DNA from 4 places in the Micromonospora sp. CNZ286 genome. Region 1 is predicted to be linked to each of the others. Evidence: riboswitches for the same ligand, from Rfam matches in the RefSeq annotation. Region 1 holds a riboswitch; each other region holds the start of a gene.
The links. Region 1 has a riboswitch for cyclic di-AMP ahead of FHX31_RS27300 (coiled-coil domain-containing protein). Riboswitches for the same ligand answer to the same signal wherever they lie in the genome.
Positions count from the first base shown of each region.

Region 2: linked by a shared signal. The riboswitch ahead of FHX31_RS29555 (C40 family peptidase) and the one ahead of FHX31_RS27300 (coiled-coil domain-containing protein) in region 1 are both predicted to bind cyclic di-AMP.
Region 3: linked by a shared signal. The riboswitch ahead of FHX31_RS08955 (C39 family peptidase) and the one ahead of FHX31_RS27300 (coiled-coil domain-containing protein) in region 1 are both predicted to bind cyclic di-AMP.
Region 4: linked by a shared signal. The riboswitch ahead of FHX31_RS20380 (C39 family peptidase) and the one ahead of FHX31_RS27300 (coiled-coil domain-containing protein) in region 1 are both predicted to bind cyclic di-AMP.

Region 1 covers NZ_JACHIZ010000001.1:6,118,704-6,123,125, forward strand. The annotation lists gene FHX31_RS27275 (hypothetical protein) at 1-36, opposite strand, end outside; gene FHX31_RS27280 (heavy-metal-associated domain-containing protein) at 73-279, opposite strand; gene FHX31_RS27285 (metal-sensitive transcriptional regulator) at 360-659, shown strand; gene FHX31_RS27290 (SHOCT domain-containing protein) at 786-995, shown strand; gene FHX31_RS27295 (YibE/F family protein) at 1,159-2,433, shown strand; cyclic di-AMP (ydaO/yuaA leader) riboswitch at 2,588-2,718, shown strand; gene FHX31_RS27300 (coiled-coil domain-containing protein) at 2,723-3,751, shown strand; gene FHX31_RS27305 (carbonic anhydrase) at 3,809-4,422, opposite strand, start outside.
Region 2 covers NZ_JACHIZ010000001.1:6,566,312-6,570,733, forward strand. The annotation lists gene dcd (dCTP deaminase) at 1-389, shown strand, start outside; gene FHX31_RS29555 (C40 family peptidase) at 454-1,485, opposite strand; cyclic di-AMP (ydaO/yuaA leader) riboswitch at 1,499-1,633, opposite strand; gene FHX31_RS29560 (N-acetylmuramoyl-L-alanine amidase) at 1,872-3,905, shown strand; gene FHX31_RS29565 (C40 family peptidase) at 3,976-4,422, opposite strand, start outside.
Region 3 covers NZ_JACHIZ010000001.1:1,937,637-1,942,058, reverse strand. The annotation lists gene FHX31_RS08955 (C39 family peptidase) at 359-1,159, opposite strand; cyclic di-AMP (ydaO/yuaA leader) riboswitch at 1,369-1,509, opposite strand; gene FHX31_RS08950 (copper resistance CopC/CopD family protein) at 2,504-4,018, shown strand; gene FHX31_RS08945 (MFS transporter) at 4,165-4,422, opposite strand, start outside.
Region 4 covers NZ_JACHIZ010000001.1:4,680,364-4,684,785, forward strand. The annotation lists gene FHX31_RS20375 (alpha/beta fold hydrolase) at 20-766, opposite strand; gene FHX31_RS20380 (C39 family peptidase) at 1,151-1,993, opposite strand; cyclic di-AMP (ydaO/yuaA leader) riboswitch at 2,198-2,340, opposite strand; gene FHX31_RS20385 (hypothetical protein) at 2,649-3,413, opposite strand; gene FHX31_RS20390 (hypothetical protein) at 3,549-3,893, opposite strand; gene FHX31_RS20395 (acyltransferase family protein) at 3,974-4,422, opposite strand, start outside.

The sequences.
Region 1 (4,422 bases):
GAGCGCGAAGCCGCTGAGCTTCGTCGCCGTGTTCATGGTGTCTCCTCGGTTGTCGCGGGTCCGCCGGACCCGTCACGCACCGACGAGGTCGTAACCGGCCTCGTCGACCGCCGCGCGGACCGCGTCCACGTCCAGCGGGTTCTGACTGGTGACGGTGACCCGGCCGCCGGCCAGGTCGACCTGGACGTCGGTGACGCCCGGAAGTGCGCTCAGCTCGGTGCTCACCGAGTTGACGCAGTGCCCGCAGGTCATGCCGTTCACCTGGTAGGTGGTCTCCATCTCGCCCTCCGATCTGATACCCCCCAGGGGTACGTCCCGAACGTTAGCATACCCCCGAGGGGTACGCTATCCTCGGTTTCATGACCGCGCCGTCCAGCCCGACCCGGGGCTACACCGCCAGCAAGGACCAACTCCTCGCCCGGCTCCGCCGGATCGAGGGCCAGGTCCGTGGCATCGAGAAGATGGTCGAGGACGACCGTTACTGCATCGACGTGCTGACCCAGATCTCGGCCATCCAGGCGGCGCTGGACAAGGTCGGCCTGGGCCTGCTCGACGGCCACGCCCGGCACTGCATGCACGAGGGCGCCGCCGAGGGCCGGGCCGACGAGATGGCGACCGAGATGATGGCCGCCGTCGGGCGCCTGATGAAGCGCGGCTGAGCGGGGACCTCCGGCCCTCGGGACCAGGGCACATCGACCCGTGCCGACGCGCCCGGGCGGACGTACCGTCGAAGTGGCGGGCAGGCCGGACCGGCGGACCCGCGGCGACGGACGGAGGGCGGCCCGATGATGTGGCAGAGCCCGATGATGGGCTGGATGTGGATCTGGTCTCTGCTGGTGCTCGGGGTGCTGGCGGGGCTCGTCTGGGCGGCCGTGCGGTGGACCGACCCGCAGTACCTGGGCCCGACGACGGCCCGGCGCATCCTGGACGAGCGGTACGCCCGCGGCGAGATCGACGAGGACGAGTACCGGCGGCGCCGGGCGGGCCTGGCCTGACCCGAGCGGGGCGCGCGTCACCGGTCGCGCCGCCCGGGAGCGGCCGGCCGGGCTGCCTACCATGGCCGGGCGACGACCCGGACGTGGTCGACACGTCCGCGCCGGCCGGTGACCAGACCGGTCCGGCGGACCAGGCGTCGCCGCGACCGTTGGGAGAGACGCCATGGGTGCCGACCACACCCGCCCCGCACCCGCCGCGCCGCCGGGCGTACGACGGCTGCTCGTCGCCGTGGTGGTGCCGCTGTTCGCGCTCACAGTGATCGCGGCGCTGGTGCTCTGGCCCGGGCAGGACCGGGAGCCGGTCGGCGGCGCTGACGTCCCCCGCTACCACGGCACCGTGACCCGGGTGGTCACCGAGCCCTGCCCACCGACCCCGGAGGCCCCGGAGGGCGGGGGTGGCCCCTGCGGCACGGTGACGGTCACCGCCGAGCAGGGCCCGGACGCGGGCCGGCAGGTCGAGACGCCGATCCCGGCCGGGCCGGGCGCACCCCGGGTCGCGGTCGGCGACGAGGTCGTCCTGGTCGAGCTGACCGACCCGGCCGACCCGGCGGTGAAGTCCTACAACATCGCCGAGCACCAGCGCGGCACGCCGCTGATCTGGCTGATGGTGCTGTTCGCCGCCGCGATCGTGGCGTTCGGCCGGTGGCGCGGGCTCGCCGCGCTCGGCGGCCTGGTGGCCAGCTTCGCCATCCTCCTCGGCTTCGTGCTGCCGGGCATCGGCGCCGGCCAGCCGCCGCTGCTGGTCGCGATCGTGGGCGCCGCGTTGATCATGTTCGTGGTGCTCTACCTGACCCACGGGATCACCGCGCAGACGTCGGTCGCGGTGCTCGGCACGCTCGGCAGCCTGGTGGTCACCGGCGTGCTCGGCCTGCTCGCCACGTCCGCCACCCACCTGACCGGCTTCGGCAGCGAGGACGCCACCACGCTGTCCATGTTCCAGGGCGACGTGGACCTGCACGGGCTGCTGCTGGCCGGCATCATCATCGGCTCGCTGGGCGTGCTGGACGACGTCACAGTCACCCAGGCGGCCACCGTCACCGAACTGGCGCACGCCAACCCCGGACTGTCCCGGCGGCAGCTCTACCGGGCGGCGACCCGGGTCGGCCGGGCCCACATCGCATCCACCGTCAACACCATCGTGCTGGCGTACGCGGGCGCCTCGCTGCCGCTGCTGCTCCTCCTGGTTGCCGACTCCCGCCCGGTGAGTGAGATCCTCACCAGCGAGTTCCTCGCCCAGGAGATCGTCCGCAGCGCGGTGGCGACGCTCGGCCTGATCGCCGCCGTACCGCTGACGACCGGACTGGCCGCGATCGTGACCACCGCCGGGCGGCGCTCGCGCGGCGCGGAGCCGGCGCCACCCGCGGCCCGGCCGCCGGCCGGACGCGACGACGCGCTGGAGGCCCTGGGCGGCGGGAAGAGTACGGAGGCCGCATGGTGACACTCCGCAGCGTGACCATCGATTTCAAACGCGACGCTGGTCACGGTGCGCCACGGCGAAATCTCGCTAATGGTCGGCTTCCGGACGTAGATCCTCAGGAGTGCTGTCAGGTAACCTCGCTGCCGGTCACCGCCGAAGGCGCGCACCGGCGCCAGCGGTGCCGCCGCCCAATCGCCTGCGGGCGAACCGGGGAACCAGGTACATGGGGTGAATCCGCGACAGCGGTAGGGGCCACTTCCGTCCCGAACCCGTCAGCTAACCCGGTCGGCGGCCGACGGAAGGGAACACTGTGACGGCACCCCTGCGCCGCTGGCTGACACCCGTGGTGGCCGTGCTGGCCTCGCTGGCCGTGCTGGCCGGGCCGACCCCGGCGACCGCGGCCCCCACCGCGGCGGCCCCCGGCAACCCCTCGGGACACGAGGAGGACGGCGAACCGCCGCTCATCACCGAGGCGATCGACGCCGCCAACCGGGCCTTCCTCCAGGCCAAGGCGAAGCTCGCCAAGTCCCAGGACCGCCAGCGGCGGCTGGCGGCCGAGGTGAAGACGGCACAGGCCGAGCTCGAAGCGCTCAGCCCGCAGGTCAACCAGCTCGCTGCCCAGTCCTACCGGACCGGCCGGATGGGCGCGATGGCGATGCTGCTGGAGAGCAACTCACCCGACTCGTTCGTCCGCCGGGTCAACGCCCTGGACGAGCTGAACCTCCTCAACGCGCAGCGCCTGGCAGCCATCAACGCGGTCAAGACCCGCGCCGAGCAGGCCAAGATCGCGCTCGACGCCGAGGTGCGCGAGCAGGAGAAGCAGAAGAACGCGATGGAGCGCGAGAAGGTGCAGGCCGAGCGCGCGCTGAAGCTCGTCGGCGGTCTCGGCTTCACCGGCGGCCTGGTCTCCGCCACCTCACCGGTCGCCAAGATCGGCCCCGGCCGCACCGCCGACGGCGGGTGGAAGGCGGAGTCGTGCAGCGAGGACGACCCGACCACCTCGGGCTGCGTCACGCCGCGCACGCTGCACGCGTACAAGGAGGTCCGGCGCGCGGGCTTCAAGCGCTTCGTGGGCTGCTACCGGCCCGGCGGGCCGTGGGAGCACCCCAAGGGCAAGGCGTGCGACTGGTCGCTCCAGAACAGCGGCTTCGCGCCCTGGCACAACAACGACACCCGCCGGTACGGCAACGAGGTGGCCGCCTTCCTCATCCGCAACGCCGACCGGCTGGGCATCTACTACGTCATCTGGAACCGGCAGATCTGGTTCCCGGCCACCGGCTGGAGTTCGTACAGCGGACCCTCGAACCACACCGACCACGTCCACATGTCGATGCTCTGACCCGGACACCACGAAAAGGGGCCGCCCTCGGGCGGCCCCTTTTCTCGTCCGTACGGGTCAGCTCGCCAGCGCCGGGTCGGCGGGCGCGGCCGGGGCGGGCAGCGGGGCCGGGGCCTGCGCCACGGTCCGCACCTCGCCACCGGCGAGCCGGTACGACATGCCCACCACCGTGCACCGCCCGGCGGCCACCCGCTCGGCCAGCACGGCGGACCGGGCCAGCAGCGTCTCCACGGTCTGCGCGATGTGGACGTCGATGATGCCGTCGAGGTCCTCGACCCCCTGGCGGGCGGCGCGCAGCAGGCTCGGCGAGACCGCGTCCACCACAGCGCCCAGGTGCCCGGCCGGGGCGGCGCCGGTCCGGACCCCCTCCCGGGCGGCCTGGACCGCGCCGCAGGAGTCGTGCCCGAGCACCACCACGAGCGGGGTGCCGAGCACGGTGACGGCGTACTCGACGCTGCCGAGCACCTCCGGCCCGGCGGTGTGCCCGGCGGTACGTACCACGAAGAGGTCACCGAGACCGCGGTCGAAGATGATCTCGGCGGCGAGCCGCGAGTCGGAGCAGCCGACGATCACCGCGAACGGGTGCTGGCCGTCGGCCACAGCCGCCCGGTGCCCGGCGTCCTGATTCGGATGCTGCGGGGCGCCCGTGACGAACCGGTGATTACCGGCAC
Region 2 (4,422 bases), 450 kb from region 1:
TGGAGGTGCCGGAGGGGCAGCCGTTCGTGCTGCACCCGGGCGAGTTCGTGCTCGCCTCCACCCTTGAGGTGATCTCGCTGGGTGACCAGCTCGCCGGCCGGCTGGAGGGCAAGTCGAGCCTCGGGCGGCTGGGGCTGCTGACCCACTCGACCGCCGGCTTCATCGACCCGGGTTTCTCCGGTCACGTCACGCTGGAGCTGTCGAACGTGGCGAACCTGCCGATCACGCTCTGGCCGGGCATGAAGATCGGCCAGCTCTGCATCTTCCGGCTCTCCTCGCCGGCCGAGCACCCGTACGGCTCGGCCGTCTACGGGTCGCGTTACCAGGGGCAGCGCGGACCGACGCCGAGCCGGTCCTGGCAGAGCTGGCGCACCTGGCCGACCCGCTGACGGCGCCCACAGTTGTTAATAGGGGCCCCCTCCTCTACCGGAGGCGTTAAGAGGGGGCCCTTCCTTACACCCGGCCGTAGCTGTTGATGTCGCCGTCGTCGACCCGCTTCATGGTGATGGGCTTGCCGGACTGGGAGGCGTGCACCACCCAGCCGTCGCCCACGTACATCGCCACGTGGTGCAGGTCGCTGTAGTAGAAGACGAGGTCACCGGCGCGCAGCTCGGCCCGGCTCACCCGCTTCGTCATGCCGTGCTGCTGGCGCGCGTTGTGCGGCAGCGAGACACCGCCCTTGGCCCAGGCCGCCATGGTCAGGCCCGAGCAGTCGAAGTGATCCGGCCCGGCCGCGCCCCACACGTAGATCTTGCCGATCTGGGCGCAGGCGAACTTGACCGCCGCTCCGGCCGCGCCACCGGGGTAACCGGCGGGGCAGGGCGCCGGGCGCAGCGGGCCGCCGCCACCGTTGCCGTACACCTTGAGCCGCAGCTTCTGCAGCCGGGCGATCTCGGCGTCGATCTGCTTCTTCTTCGCCGCGAGCTGGGCCTCGGTACGCGCCAGTCCGGCGATCATCTCGTCCAGCGGCTTCTTCTTCGCCGCCAGTTCGTCGCGCAGCGCGGCGACGGAGCGCACCTGCTCGTGCTGGCGGTGGGCGAAGCGGTCGAGCAGTTCCAGGCCGTTGACCAGGTCACCGGGTGAGCGGCTGCCCAGCAGCGCGTTGACGGTGGAGAGGTTGTCACCCTTGTAGGCGTCGGCGGCGAGTCCGCCGACCTGGCCGAGCGCGGCGTCCACCCGGGCCTGGAGGGGTGCGATCTGCCGGCCGAGCGCGTCAGCCTGCTTGCGCCGCGCGGCGAGCTGCTCACGTACGGCGTTGACCTGTTCGATGACCGGTTCGAGTTTGTTCCAGTCGCGGTCGATCTGCGCCTCGATCTCGGCGACCGAGGGTTCGGCGTGTGCCGCCGTGGCGCCGCCGGTCAGGACGACTGCGGTGCCGACGAGGGCGGCGAGGGCTGTGGTGAAGCGGGACCAGCGGGTACGCGGCACAGCCGTGGAGCGGTCGACCGACCGGCTCGACGACGGCCGCGGGGCATGGAGTGCCACCGGGCGTCCGTACTCCTTCTTCCGTACCGCCTACCGGGTTAGCTGACGGATTCGGGCGGGAAGGGAGCCGCCCTACCGCATCGCTGCGGATTCACCCCAGGTACCTGGTTCCCCGGCTCGCCCGGAGGCGACTCGGCGGTGTCGGACCGTCACCGACCGGGTTGGACGGTGAGACGTGCGGCCGACGATTCACCAGAGTAGGGACCACCGTTATCGATCCGCAACTTCCAGCGCCGTGACACTCCGTACGCGATGAGGCGCCGCACCCCGGTCGGAGGTGAAATTTTCTTTCAAGGCTGATTACTCACTGGAAAGGTATTGACCCTCGCGGGTGTGCGGAGTGAGGGTGGAAACGCAGTGACCCCCATCCCTGTCCAGGAGGTTCGATGCACCTCTCCGCCCCGCCGTCGGGCAGACGGATACTGCTCGCCGCCGCAGTGGCGACAGCCACCGCGCTGGCGACGACCGGCCCGGTGACCGCCGCGCCGGACACGTCCGCGCCCGCGAGCGACCGGCAACAACAATACGCCGCCGCCGCGGCCGAGTACGGCGTACCGCAGAACGTGCTGCTCGGTGTCTCCTATCTGGAGTCCCGCTGGGACACCCACACCGGGCAGCCGAGCACCAGCGGCGGCTACGGCCCGATGCACCTGACCGACGCCGCGCACATCCTCGCCATGCCGGGCAGCGCCCACGTCGACGAGGACGAGGACCCGCGCGGCGACGACTCCCGCCCGCTGAAGCTCGATCCGGCCACCGCGGCCGCACCGGAGCGGGAGACCCCGCTGCCGCCCGCCTCGCTCCAGACGCTCGACGCCGCCGCCGCGCTCACCGGGCTCGACGCGGGCACGCTGCGCACCGACCCGGCCGCGAACATCCGCGGTGGCGCCGCGCTGCTGGCGTCGTACCAGAAGGCTCTGGGTGGGCCGGTCGGCGCCGGCACCGACCCGGCGGCCTGGTACGGCGCGGTGGCCCGGTACTCCGGCGCGGACACCTCCGACGCCGCGGCGGCCTTCGCCGACGAGGTCTACGACCAGCTCGGCCAGGGCGCCAGCCGCACCACCGACGACGGCCAGCGGGTCACGCTCGCCGCCACCGCCGCGAAGCCGGACCGTTCCCGCCTGGCCCGACTCGGCCTGCGCAACGCCGAGCGGCCGGACGGGCTGGAGTGCCCGGTACGGCTGGCCTGCGAGTGGATCCCCGCGCCCTACGAGCAGCTCAGCGACGACCCGGGCGACTACGGCAACCACGACCTGGGCGACCGGCCGAAGCAGCAGAAGATCGAGTACATCGTCATCCACGACACCGAGGGCTACTTCGGCCCGAGCGTCGACCTGGTGAAGCGGGCCGACTACCTGGGCTGGCACTACACGCTGCGCTCGGTGGACGGCTACATCGCCCAGCACATCAAGACCAAGGACGTCGGCTGGCACGCCGGCAACTGGTACGTCAACGCCAAGTCCATCGGCCTGGAGCACGAGGGCTTCGCCGGTCAGGGCACCTGGTACACCGAGGCGATGTACCGCACCTCCGCCAAGCTGGTGCGTCACCTGGCGCTGAAGCTCGGCATCCCGATGGACCGGCAGCACATCATCGGCCACGACAACGTGCCCGGCATCACCGCCGCCAACGTGGGCGGCATGCACTGGGATCCGGGACCGTACTGGGACTGGTCGCACTACTTCGACCTCATGAAGGCGCCGTTCCGCAGCACCGGCACGCCCCGTACCGGCCTGGTCACCATCGACCCGGACTTCGCCACCAACCGGCCGGCGTTCTTCGGCTGCAACCAGCAGCCGCCGGGCGTCCCGACGCCCCGGCCGCCGGCGCAGCCGTGCCCGTCGCGCGGCTCCTCGTCGGTGATCCTGCGGACCGCGCCGAGCCCGGACGCCCCGCTCGTCAACGACCTCGGGCTGCGCCCGGACGGCGCGCCGGACACCATGTACATCTCCGACCACGGCGCCCGCGCCTCCGCCGGTCAGACGTACGCGCTCGCCGGCCGCCAGGGCGACTGGACGGCGATCTGGTACCTCGGTCAGAAGGCGTGGTTCCTCAACCCGGCCTCCGCGCCGACGGCCAAGTGGGCCACCGGCTTCGTCGTGACGCCGCGGCCCGGCAAGGCCACCATCCCGGTGTACGGGCGGGCCTACCCGGAGCAGGCCGCCTACCCGGACACCATCCCGTACCAGACCATCTCGCCGCTTCAGTACACGTTCGCCGCCGGCCAGCGGTACGCGGTGGGCGGGGTGCTGCCCGGCGAGTACTACCGGGCGGTCTCGTTCGACGGTTCGGCACCGGGTGACCGGACCGTGGTCCGCGGCGAGAACCGCTACGTGCAGGTCCAGTTCGGTCACCGGATCATGTTCGTGAACCTGGACGACGTGCTGATCCTGCCGTCCCCGGTCGGCGCGCCGCGCTGACCCGGCACCGCACACGGGAAGGCCCCCGGTCCGCGTGGACCGGGGGCCTTCTCGCTGCCCGGGTTCCGGGTCAGGCGACCCGGACGAAGCCGGCGATCGGCATCGTGCTGATGCTCGACACCTGGACCGGTTTGCCGGTACGTGGCGCGTGCACCATCACCCCGTTGCCGAGATAGAGCCCGACGTGGTGCAGGTCGGAGCCGAAGAACACCAGGTCACCGGGGCGGGCCTCGGAGCGGGAGATCCTGCGGCCCTCGTTCCACTGCGCGCCGGTGAAGTGGGTCAGCGAGATGCCCGCCGCCTTGTACGCGTACTGGGTGAGACCGGAGCAGTCGAACGAGTTCGGGCCGGTGGCGCCCCACACGTACGGGTCACCGACCTGGGCGCACGCCGTCTTGATGGCGGTCCGCGCGGCGCTGCTCACCACGCCGTCGACGGCGGGGCAGCCTGCCGGGCGGATCGAGGTCACCGGCAGCATGGCGGTCAGCCGCTTGATCTCCGAGTCGATCTGCTTCTT
Region 3 (4,422 bases), 4.2 Mb from region 1:
GTCACGGCACCCATGCTCAGCATGGGTGCTCATGCCGTAATCCTATAGCAGCGAGCGGCACTATGGAGTTTCCCGTGTCGGCGTCATGCCGTTATCGGTGACGCACCAAAGTCCACAGAGGGGCTGGTTCGGATTTCGCGCCGGCGGCCCCGGCCTGGCCAACCCACCCGGCATGCTGGACCTGTACGTGTTCGCCCCTGCCCGCCGCGTCGGGCGGCACCTAACCTGACCGCACAAGATGATCGGCTGAGCCATACCAGAGGGCGCACGACGTGCCGTCCTGCCTGCTACTGGGCGCGAACCGAAAGGCGACGGGCACCGGCTCGAACGAGCCGGTGCCCGAGGGCCGGAGATGGGATCAGGCGGAGTAGCCGCGGGTGGCCATCCAGTTCGCCAGGTCGATGGTGGTCATCCAGTAGGCGGCCATGTTCGGGTCGGCGGAGTCGGCGATCCGCACCGTCCGGCCGTCGTCCTTATATCCGACCACGGCGATGTAGTGGCCGCCGGGGAAGGAGTGCCAGCCGCCGTCTGTATCGGTCGCGGAGCCGACGGTGTTGGCGACCACGGCACGGCCGTCGGTGATGGCGGTGACCACGTCGGCCTGGAGCTGGTCGATCTGCGCCGGCGTCGCGGCCTGGCCCGGGATCATGTGCGTCCGGTACGGGTTGCCCTTGACCATCTGGTTGAGCCCGCGAGTGGTGTCCTCCGCCGAGTTGGTGCCGTTCTCGCCAGCGTTCAGCGGGGCGACCATCGCGTCCTGGGTGGTCTCGACGCCGCTCGCGCTGAGCGCGTTGCGCACAGCGGCCGGGCCGCAGTTCCAGTAGGCAGTCTGCGCCTCGTAGGTGTGGTCGAGGACCTTGGTCGACGGAGGCTTCGGCCTCGCCTTCTTGGTCACGTCCGGGTCGGTCGTGGCCCTGTCCTTCGCTGACGGCGACGGCTCGGCGGCGACGCGAGCCTCGCCGCGGGTGGCGACATCACCGAGCCGCGGAGCCAGCCCGGCGGCGGTGTTCCCCTGGCGGACGGGCGCGTTGTGATCGGTGGCGGCCAGCGCCGTGCCGACGCCGCTGGCGAGCACGAGCGCCGCGGCGGAGCCGGCGATGATCTTGTACGGGCGCTCGGTCACAAGACGCCGCAGCTGACGCTTCATGTGGTGCTTCATGTGTTCCTCCACGGGCTGGAGCGGCACAGGCCGGCCCGACGCGCGGAGGAACTCACGCACGTTGTGACTGGGCGGGGTGCCGCGGGGATGGGGAGCGCCCGGTGGGCCGGGCTGGGGGGCAGTTGCCGGGACTCACAGTCAGGCGAGTGTCGGCACCGCGATGCCGTGGAGGCGTGGGGAGTATCGGGAGGTGTTTCGCACGAGGCTGGCACTCCTTCCGTGGCCGCCTACCGGGTTAGCTGACGGATTCGGGCGGGAAGTACGCCCTACCGCGGGCCGTGGCTCGCGGATTCACCCCGGTGTTGCCTGGGTCCCCGGTTCATGAGATCACGATTAGGCGGGTCGGAGCGGCGTCGCCACTTGCGATCGGAAACCGCACCGGACGCGCCGACATTACCGGTGGGTACGTCGTATGCCAAGGGCTCCCACCTGCATAAGCCTCGAACATCGCTACTCTGATCGGAACCTCCAGTTACTCATGCCACTCAATGGGACGAGCAGTTATAGCGGAACCCTCGGGACGTAACCGGACATCGGAATGCTGTTGGCGCTCAATTGCTTGGCCGATCGCCGCATACTCACCCGAATGGCCGTTTCCTGGGCGGCCGTACGTAGCCCCACACCAATTTCAGTCACAATTCAGCAAACCCGGGCCGGCAGCAGCGGCGGTAGTGGTGGTACGGGCCGAGGCCGCGCGCAGACACAAGTCAGTGCGAGCTCCCCGTTACCGCACAGGCGTTCATGGAGATGAAGTTGGCGGCGCTCGTGACACCCGGCAGTCAGCCCGCGCAGACCGCGGGTAGCTCGACGTTCGAATGTCGACGTGGCTTCGACGAAAATCAACCCAATCCCGGCGGGCGGCGTAAGGCCGGATCGCCGCCCTGCCGACGGTTGGGCGCGCGCCGCGCGAAGCAAGTGGGAACCGCGTACGAGAGCATGATCGTCGCGCTGATCGCGGTGGCCCGCTTCAAAATCCGTCACCGCGGGGCCACAGAGCGACCCGACCACGGCCGACCGGGACCGCGGCAATGCCTCGCACCACTCCCGGCGCAGTCCGTCGCCGTTGCGAGTCGGCGATGCCACCATGCTGGCGCTCTCCCCCAACCTGACTTTCTGGATCGTCGAAGCTGACCCGCCCCTACTAAGGGCGGGTAGTAGTTGACCTAGGATGGCGACCGCACCACGTGGGAGCGATGTGTGGGCACCGGCCCGCGCCTCCTTGGCGGAAGGATCAACAGTGCCTTTCCAGCGGCGTCGCCGGGCGGCCTGACCTTGCTTGCTGCATCGCCGGGTCTCGCATGTCCTCAGTCGCCAGCACGTCGCGCCGCGCGCTGGGCAATTCGGGTGTGGCTGGCGCTGTTTCCCGCCCTCATCGTGGCCCTCGGGTTCGCTTCCCCTGCGGCCGCACATTTCAAGCTGCTCCGGGCCGTTCCGGCCGACGGCGCGCGGATCGACGGCGCCGTCCAGGAAATCCGGCTGACGCTCAGCGCCGCCGGCACGCCCACAGGAGCGGGATTCAAGCTTTCCGACGGCAACGGCATCGGCCTACCGGCCGCCAGCCACACGCCCGACGGAGGCCGAACGTGGCTGGTCCACCCGACCGCTCGCCTGACCACCGGCACGTTCAAGCTGCGATGGAGCGTCGCGGCCCCGGACGCCCACCCCCTGACGGGTGTCATCACGTTTACGGTGGCCTCGCCTCCCCCGACGCCCGGAACGGCCGCTAAACCCCAGGCAACAGCCAGCCCGCACGGACATGCCGGCCATGGTGGGCCAGGTGTGCCCCCGGCTTCGCCGTCGGCACACGCGGGAGGACACGCTGTTGGCCACACCGCCGACGCGGAACAGGCGCCGGTGCGGTTTGTCGGCGCCGTCGGGCGTTGGCTTTCCTACGGGGCGATCCTGCTCGGTGTCGGTGGTCTTGTCTTCGCGTTGACCACACTGGTCGGCACACGCAGTGACATCCGGGTGGTGCAGATCTGGGTGCGGACGGCGGGGCTGGCGGTGGCGGCTGGAGCGGCCTTTGAGCTGGTTGCACTCGCGGCGGTCTTCAGCGAGCAGGGCACCTTCGCCTCGGCGGCCAGCGCCTCGTCGGTGACCGCCCTCAGCCAGACACCGGTGGCCGCCGGCCTGGTCCTGCGACTCACCGGTGCGGCCGGTCTGCTCGTGTCCGGTTCACTCGAAGCGGCGCTGATTCGGGGCCGGCACGCGGTCGGGCGTCACTCCGTTCCGACCGTCGCAGCGATACCCACCGACTCCCGGAACCTGGTGACGGCTGCCGCCGTCAGCGCGGCCGGCGACGGCGTTCAGCGGGTGCGAGCGCGACCGGTGCGGCCTGTGCTCATGGCGGTCACCGTGGCACTGCTGCTGGGTTCCTTTCTGGTCGATGGGCACACCGTCACCGCGGAACCTCGGGCCGTCGTCGTGGCGGCCGATTTCGCCCACACCATTGCCGCCGCGGTGTGGGTCGGCGGAGTTCTTCTCCTGGCTGCCCTGTTGCTGAGCCGCGCCCGCCTCGGCGTACCGACGGGTGCCGCCGAAATGGCGGTGCGATTCTCCATACCGGCCACCGCCGCGGTAGCGCTCACGGGTGTCGCTGGCGTCGCGTTGACCCTGCTGATCCTGGAACGGCCGGGCCATCTCGTGACCACCGACTGGGGGCGGGTGCTTCTCGTCAAGGTCGCCCTGGTGGCGGCTGTTGCCCTCGTCGGGCTGTACAACAGCCGGCGCGTCGTGCCCAGGCTGGATGACCGCGCGATGGACGCCACTTATCAGCTACGCCGCACTGTCCTGGTCGAGGCGTTGCTGATGGTCGCCGTCGTGCTGGTCACCGCGATCCTCGTCAACGCCGAGACGTAGTCGGCAGCAGCGCGTGACAGGAGTCGAGGGCACCTCACCGCCAGGGCCGCCTCGCGTGGGTCGGGCGCTGATCGTATGAATGCGCCGGTGGATCAGTCGGGATCAGACTCATCCACCGGCGTCAGACAGGCGGTTGATGGATTCGGTCAGGCCGCGGGTACTGTCTCGGCCTCGTTAACAGGCTGTCGCTTGGCCGCGCGGAGGGTGAGACCGGCGGTGAGGGCGCCTGCGGCGGCGATGATCCCGGCGCCGACGAAGGCGGCGGAGTATCCGTCGGTGAGGGCGGGCAGATCGCCGAGCCGGTCGGCGCCGGCGGCGGAGGCGACCGCGGTCATCGCGGCCAGGCCGAGCGCGGAGCCGACCTGGTAGCCGGTGTTGACGATGCCGGAGGCGAGTCCGCCCTC
Region 4 (4,422 bases), 1.4 Mb from region 1:
CGGGCCGGCTCGCCCCCGCTCAGAGGTACGGGTCGAGCAGGGCGAGCACCGCCGCCGGGTCCTCGACGTGCGCGTTGTGGCCCAGCCCGGGCAGCGTGGCCACCGGCACGCCCAGTTCCTTGAGCTGCGCGTCGGTCACCATCGGGTCCAGCTCGCCCCGGGCCAGCAGCACCGGCACATCGGTGGCGGCCAGCAGCACCGGCAGCCGGGGCTCCCCGACCGCGAACGCCGCCGGGTCCATGGCGAGCCGCCAGCGGCCGTCCTCCCGCCGCAGCCCCGCCTCCACCACCGGATGGTCCGGGGCGAACAGCCCGGCGAGCCCGGACACGCGCAGGTAGCGGCGGGCCGCCTCGTCACGGGTGGCGAACCAGGTGACCGGCCGGGCGGCCAGTTCCGCCGACTTCGCCAGCTCGGCCGGGGACCAGACCGCCTTGATGCCGAGCCCCACCACCGCGTCGACCGGAAGCCCTCGCTGCCGGGCCGCGAGCGCCAGCGCCACCACCCCGCCGAGCGAGTGCCCGAGCAGCACCAGCCGGTCCTCGGGGCCGAGCCGGACCGGGCCGAGCCCGTCGACCACGCGCTGGGCCAGGGCCTCGAACGAGTAGCCGTCGAGCGGCGGCGACCAGCCGTGACCCGCCAGGTCGGGGGCGAGCCAGCGGCCGGGCCAGCGGCGTTCCAGCAGCGGCGCCCAGGGCAGCCACACCTCGCCTGTGGCACCCATGCCGTGCAGGAGAATCAGGTGCCGCTTCCCCGTCGCATCGCCCATTGGCGCAGTCTGCCACCGCCCGCCCCGGACACGCGAGACCGAACCCGCCGACCCGCCCCACCCTCGCCCCGGCTCGCCCACACCCCGCCCCCGGTCCGCCCTCGCCCCCGCGCGCGGCCCTCGCCCCGCGCCGTCCTCGCCCCTGGCGCCCCCTCGCCCCGGCTCCGGCCGCCCACACTCCCCCCACCGTCGATCTTGGAGTTGTGGCACCTTCCATAGCGGGCGAGCCAGACAAACTGGGCGCCACAAGTCCAAGATCGGCGCGCCAAGGCGGCGTGAGGGCCGCGCCAGGGCCGGGCGGGGCGGGGACGGGGGCGAGGGAGGGCGGGACAGGGAAGGCCGGCACCCCGGGGTGGGGTGCCGGCCTTCGGGTGTGCGGGACGGTCAGGCGGAGTAGCCGCGGCTGGCGATCCAGTGCGCCAGGTCGATCGTGGTGATCCAGTACGAGGGCAGCGACGGGTCGGCCGAGTCGGCGATCCGTACGGTCCGGCCGTCGTCCTTGTAGCCGACCACCGCGACGTAGTGGCCACCAGGGAACGAGTGCCAGCCGCCGTTGGTGTCGGTGGCCGTACCGGCGACGTTCGCGACGACCCCGCGGCCGTTGCTGATCGCCTCGACCACGTCGGCCTGGAGGCGGTCCATCTGGGCCGGGGTGGCCGAGCCGGGAATCATGCGGGTCCGGTACGGGTTGCCCTTGACCTGCTGGTTGAGCACACGGGTGGTGTCCTCGGCCGAGTTGGTGCCCATCTCGGTGGTGCCGAGGGGGCCGGCGAGCGCGTCCTGGCTGCGCTCGATGCCGGCGGCGCTGAGCGCGTTGCGCACGGCGGCCGGGCCGCAGTAGAAGTAGTTGATCTGCGCCTGGTAGTCGTAGTCGAGCGACTTGCTCGACGGCGGCTTCGGCTTGGCCTTGGGCGTGGTGTCCGGGTCGGCAGCGGCCTTCGCGGACGGGGAGGCGCTCGGCGACGCGCTGGGCGTGGCGGAGGCGCTGGGCGATGCCTGCGGTACGGCGATGCGGGCCTCGCTGCGGCTGGCGGGCTGCTCGCCGAGGCGGGCGGCGCCGAGGTCGGCGACCGCGGCGGTGTTCTCCTGGACCGGGGCGTCGTCACCGGCGGTGGCGACGGTGCCGGCGCCGGCGGCCAGCACGAGCGCGGCGGCCGATCCGGCGATGATCTGGTACGGGCGTTCGGTGACGATCCGTCGCAGCTGACGCTTCAGGTGGTGCTTCACGAAATCCTCCACGGGGCGTGAGCGGCACACGCCGGCCCGGCACGCGGAGGAACTCACACGTGCTGGCGGGGCCGGATGGCCGGGGGATCGGGAACGCCCGTGATGCCGGGCGCCCAGAGGGCGGTTGCCGGTCGCGCGTCAGGCGCGCGCGGGCACCGCTTCGCCGTGGAGGCGGGGGGACGATCGAGGGGTGGGCACGCGGGGTACTCCTTCCGTGGCCGCCGACCGGGTTAGCTGACGGATTCGGGCGGGAAGTACGCCCTACCGCGGGCCGTGGGCTCGCGGATTCACCCCGATGGTGCTCATGGGTCCCCGGTTCGTGGAACACGATTAGGCGGGTCGGTGCGGCGTCGCCGTCGGCGATCGATTACCGCATCGGACGCGCCGACACTACCGGTGGGTATGCCCCCTGCCAAGCGCTCCCACCTGCGTAAACGTGATCCGTGGTAACGGATTTCGGAACACCCGGTTACTGACTTCACTCAATGGGACAAGCAGTTTCGACGGCGCCCGGTGGCGGAAAGCGGACAGACGGCGACCACCCGGCCGGCAATCGCGATACTCGATGACCCGTTCTGCGCCCGGCGCCCGTTTCGGTGAACCGGGTGACCGGGCTCACCACGTTCCGGGTAACGATTCGGTCGAGACGGCCGTCTCAGCCGACCCGGGCCGGGCGCCAGCGGGCGTTACGGACCGTCGCGGGCACCGGCTGGGCGCTCGCCATCGCGCTCCGGTACGCCGGGGCGGGCCGCAGCGCCACGGTGGCCGCGTACGCCTCGGCGGCGAGTGTCCGGGCGGCCTCGGCGGCCAGTTCCGCGTCCCGCCAGGCCGCCCGCTCCCGCGCGGCGGCGCTCTCCCATCCGGCCCGGCGCCCGTCCCTGACGGTGCGGGCCAGCACGATCTCCTGCTCGGCCGGGTGCCGGCGCGGATCCCACCCGTTGCGGCGCGCCAGCACGTCGGCGAGCTGACGGGCGGTCAGGTCGCCCCGCCAGTGCGCCGTCATGGCGGCGTGGCGCAGCCAGCGCTCACGGGCCGCGTACTCCGCAGGGGTTCGTGGCGTGCGGGGCGCGGCCAGCGCGGCGGCGCCGGCGAGGCGGCGGGCGGCGGCGTCCGCCTCGTCGTACGCGGTCCAGGCCCGGTCCGCCTCGTCCTGCGCGGCCAGCCACTGCTCCCGGCGGCGACGGGCCGTCTGGGCAGCCCCGGCGGCGGCAACCGCCACCTCCTCGGCGTACCGGATCAGGTCGTCGCGGCGGGCGGCGTCGGCGTCGGGCGGCTCGGGTGCGGTCTCCGGCGCGGGGTTGCGTTCGGGCCGGGCGACGAGCGCGGCGAGCAGGCCCAAGGCGAGCAGCAGGAGGAAGGACCAGATGGCGGCGGCCTCGGGCACGGAGGTGAGGAAGTGGTACAGAGCGGTCTGCGACATGGTCGGCACCTCACGGGAAGGACCTGGCGGGAGGACCCGCACGACCTCGCCGGGGCGGGCCGGTGAAGAGCCGCCGGGGCGGGTGCGGGGATGACGTGCGGTGGGTGCGGAGAACGGGCGCGGCCCGTGAGCGGGTCAGCGGGCGGGCGGTGCCCGCGGGCCGGCCGGTGCGACGGCCCGTCCGGCCGGGACCGGCTCCACGACGGCCGGGGCGGCCGCCCGGGGCGCGGGCGCCGGAACCCCGGCGGGAGCGGCCTGCCGCTCGGCCACGCGGTCGGCCTCCGGCCGCGTCGCGGTCGAGGCGCCGGTGACCGTGTACGTCGAGGCGGCGACCGCCGGAGCCGGGGCGGCAGCGGCGACACCGGCCGGCAGCGTGGCGGCGCCGAACGAACAGGCGACGACCACGGCGAGACTGGCGAGCATCCGGGCGGTCCAGCGCGCCACCCACCACACGGGGCAGGTGAGCGCGATCGGAAGCACGGGTACAAATTACCGCCGATCCCCCACGAACGCACCGCCGCACGGCGTGTCGCGGATCGACCGGCGGACGTGTGCGCGTGTCAGTCCGGGCGACGCCGCCCGGCGTACTCGATGTCCTCGGCCGGACCGGTGACGGGCCTCACGCCGCCGTCGGCGGCGGCCGGGCTGGTGGCGGCCTCGGCGGGCTCGCGCGGAGCCGGCACGGCCGGTGCGCGCGACGCCGCGCGGGCCCGGCGGGACGGGCCGAGCAGGCGCATCATCGGTGTCTCCACCCAACGGTGCAGCGCGGCGGCCAGCGCGAGCGTGACCACCAGGAAGCCGAGCACCGCGACCGGGCCGCGCCAGCCGGGCAGCCCGGTCCCCCAGTGCCCGGTCAGCCGCAGCACTGTGACCATGACGAGCACGTGCACCAGGTAGAAGGCGAACGAGACCTCACCGAGCCAGACCATCGCCCGGGACCGCCAGGGGGTGGGGCGGCCGCGCACGTCGGCGTCCGCCGCGGCGGCGATGACCAGGAGGTACGCGACAG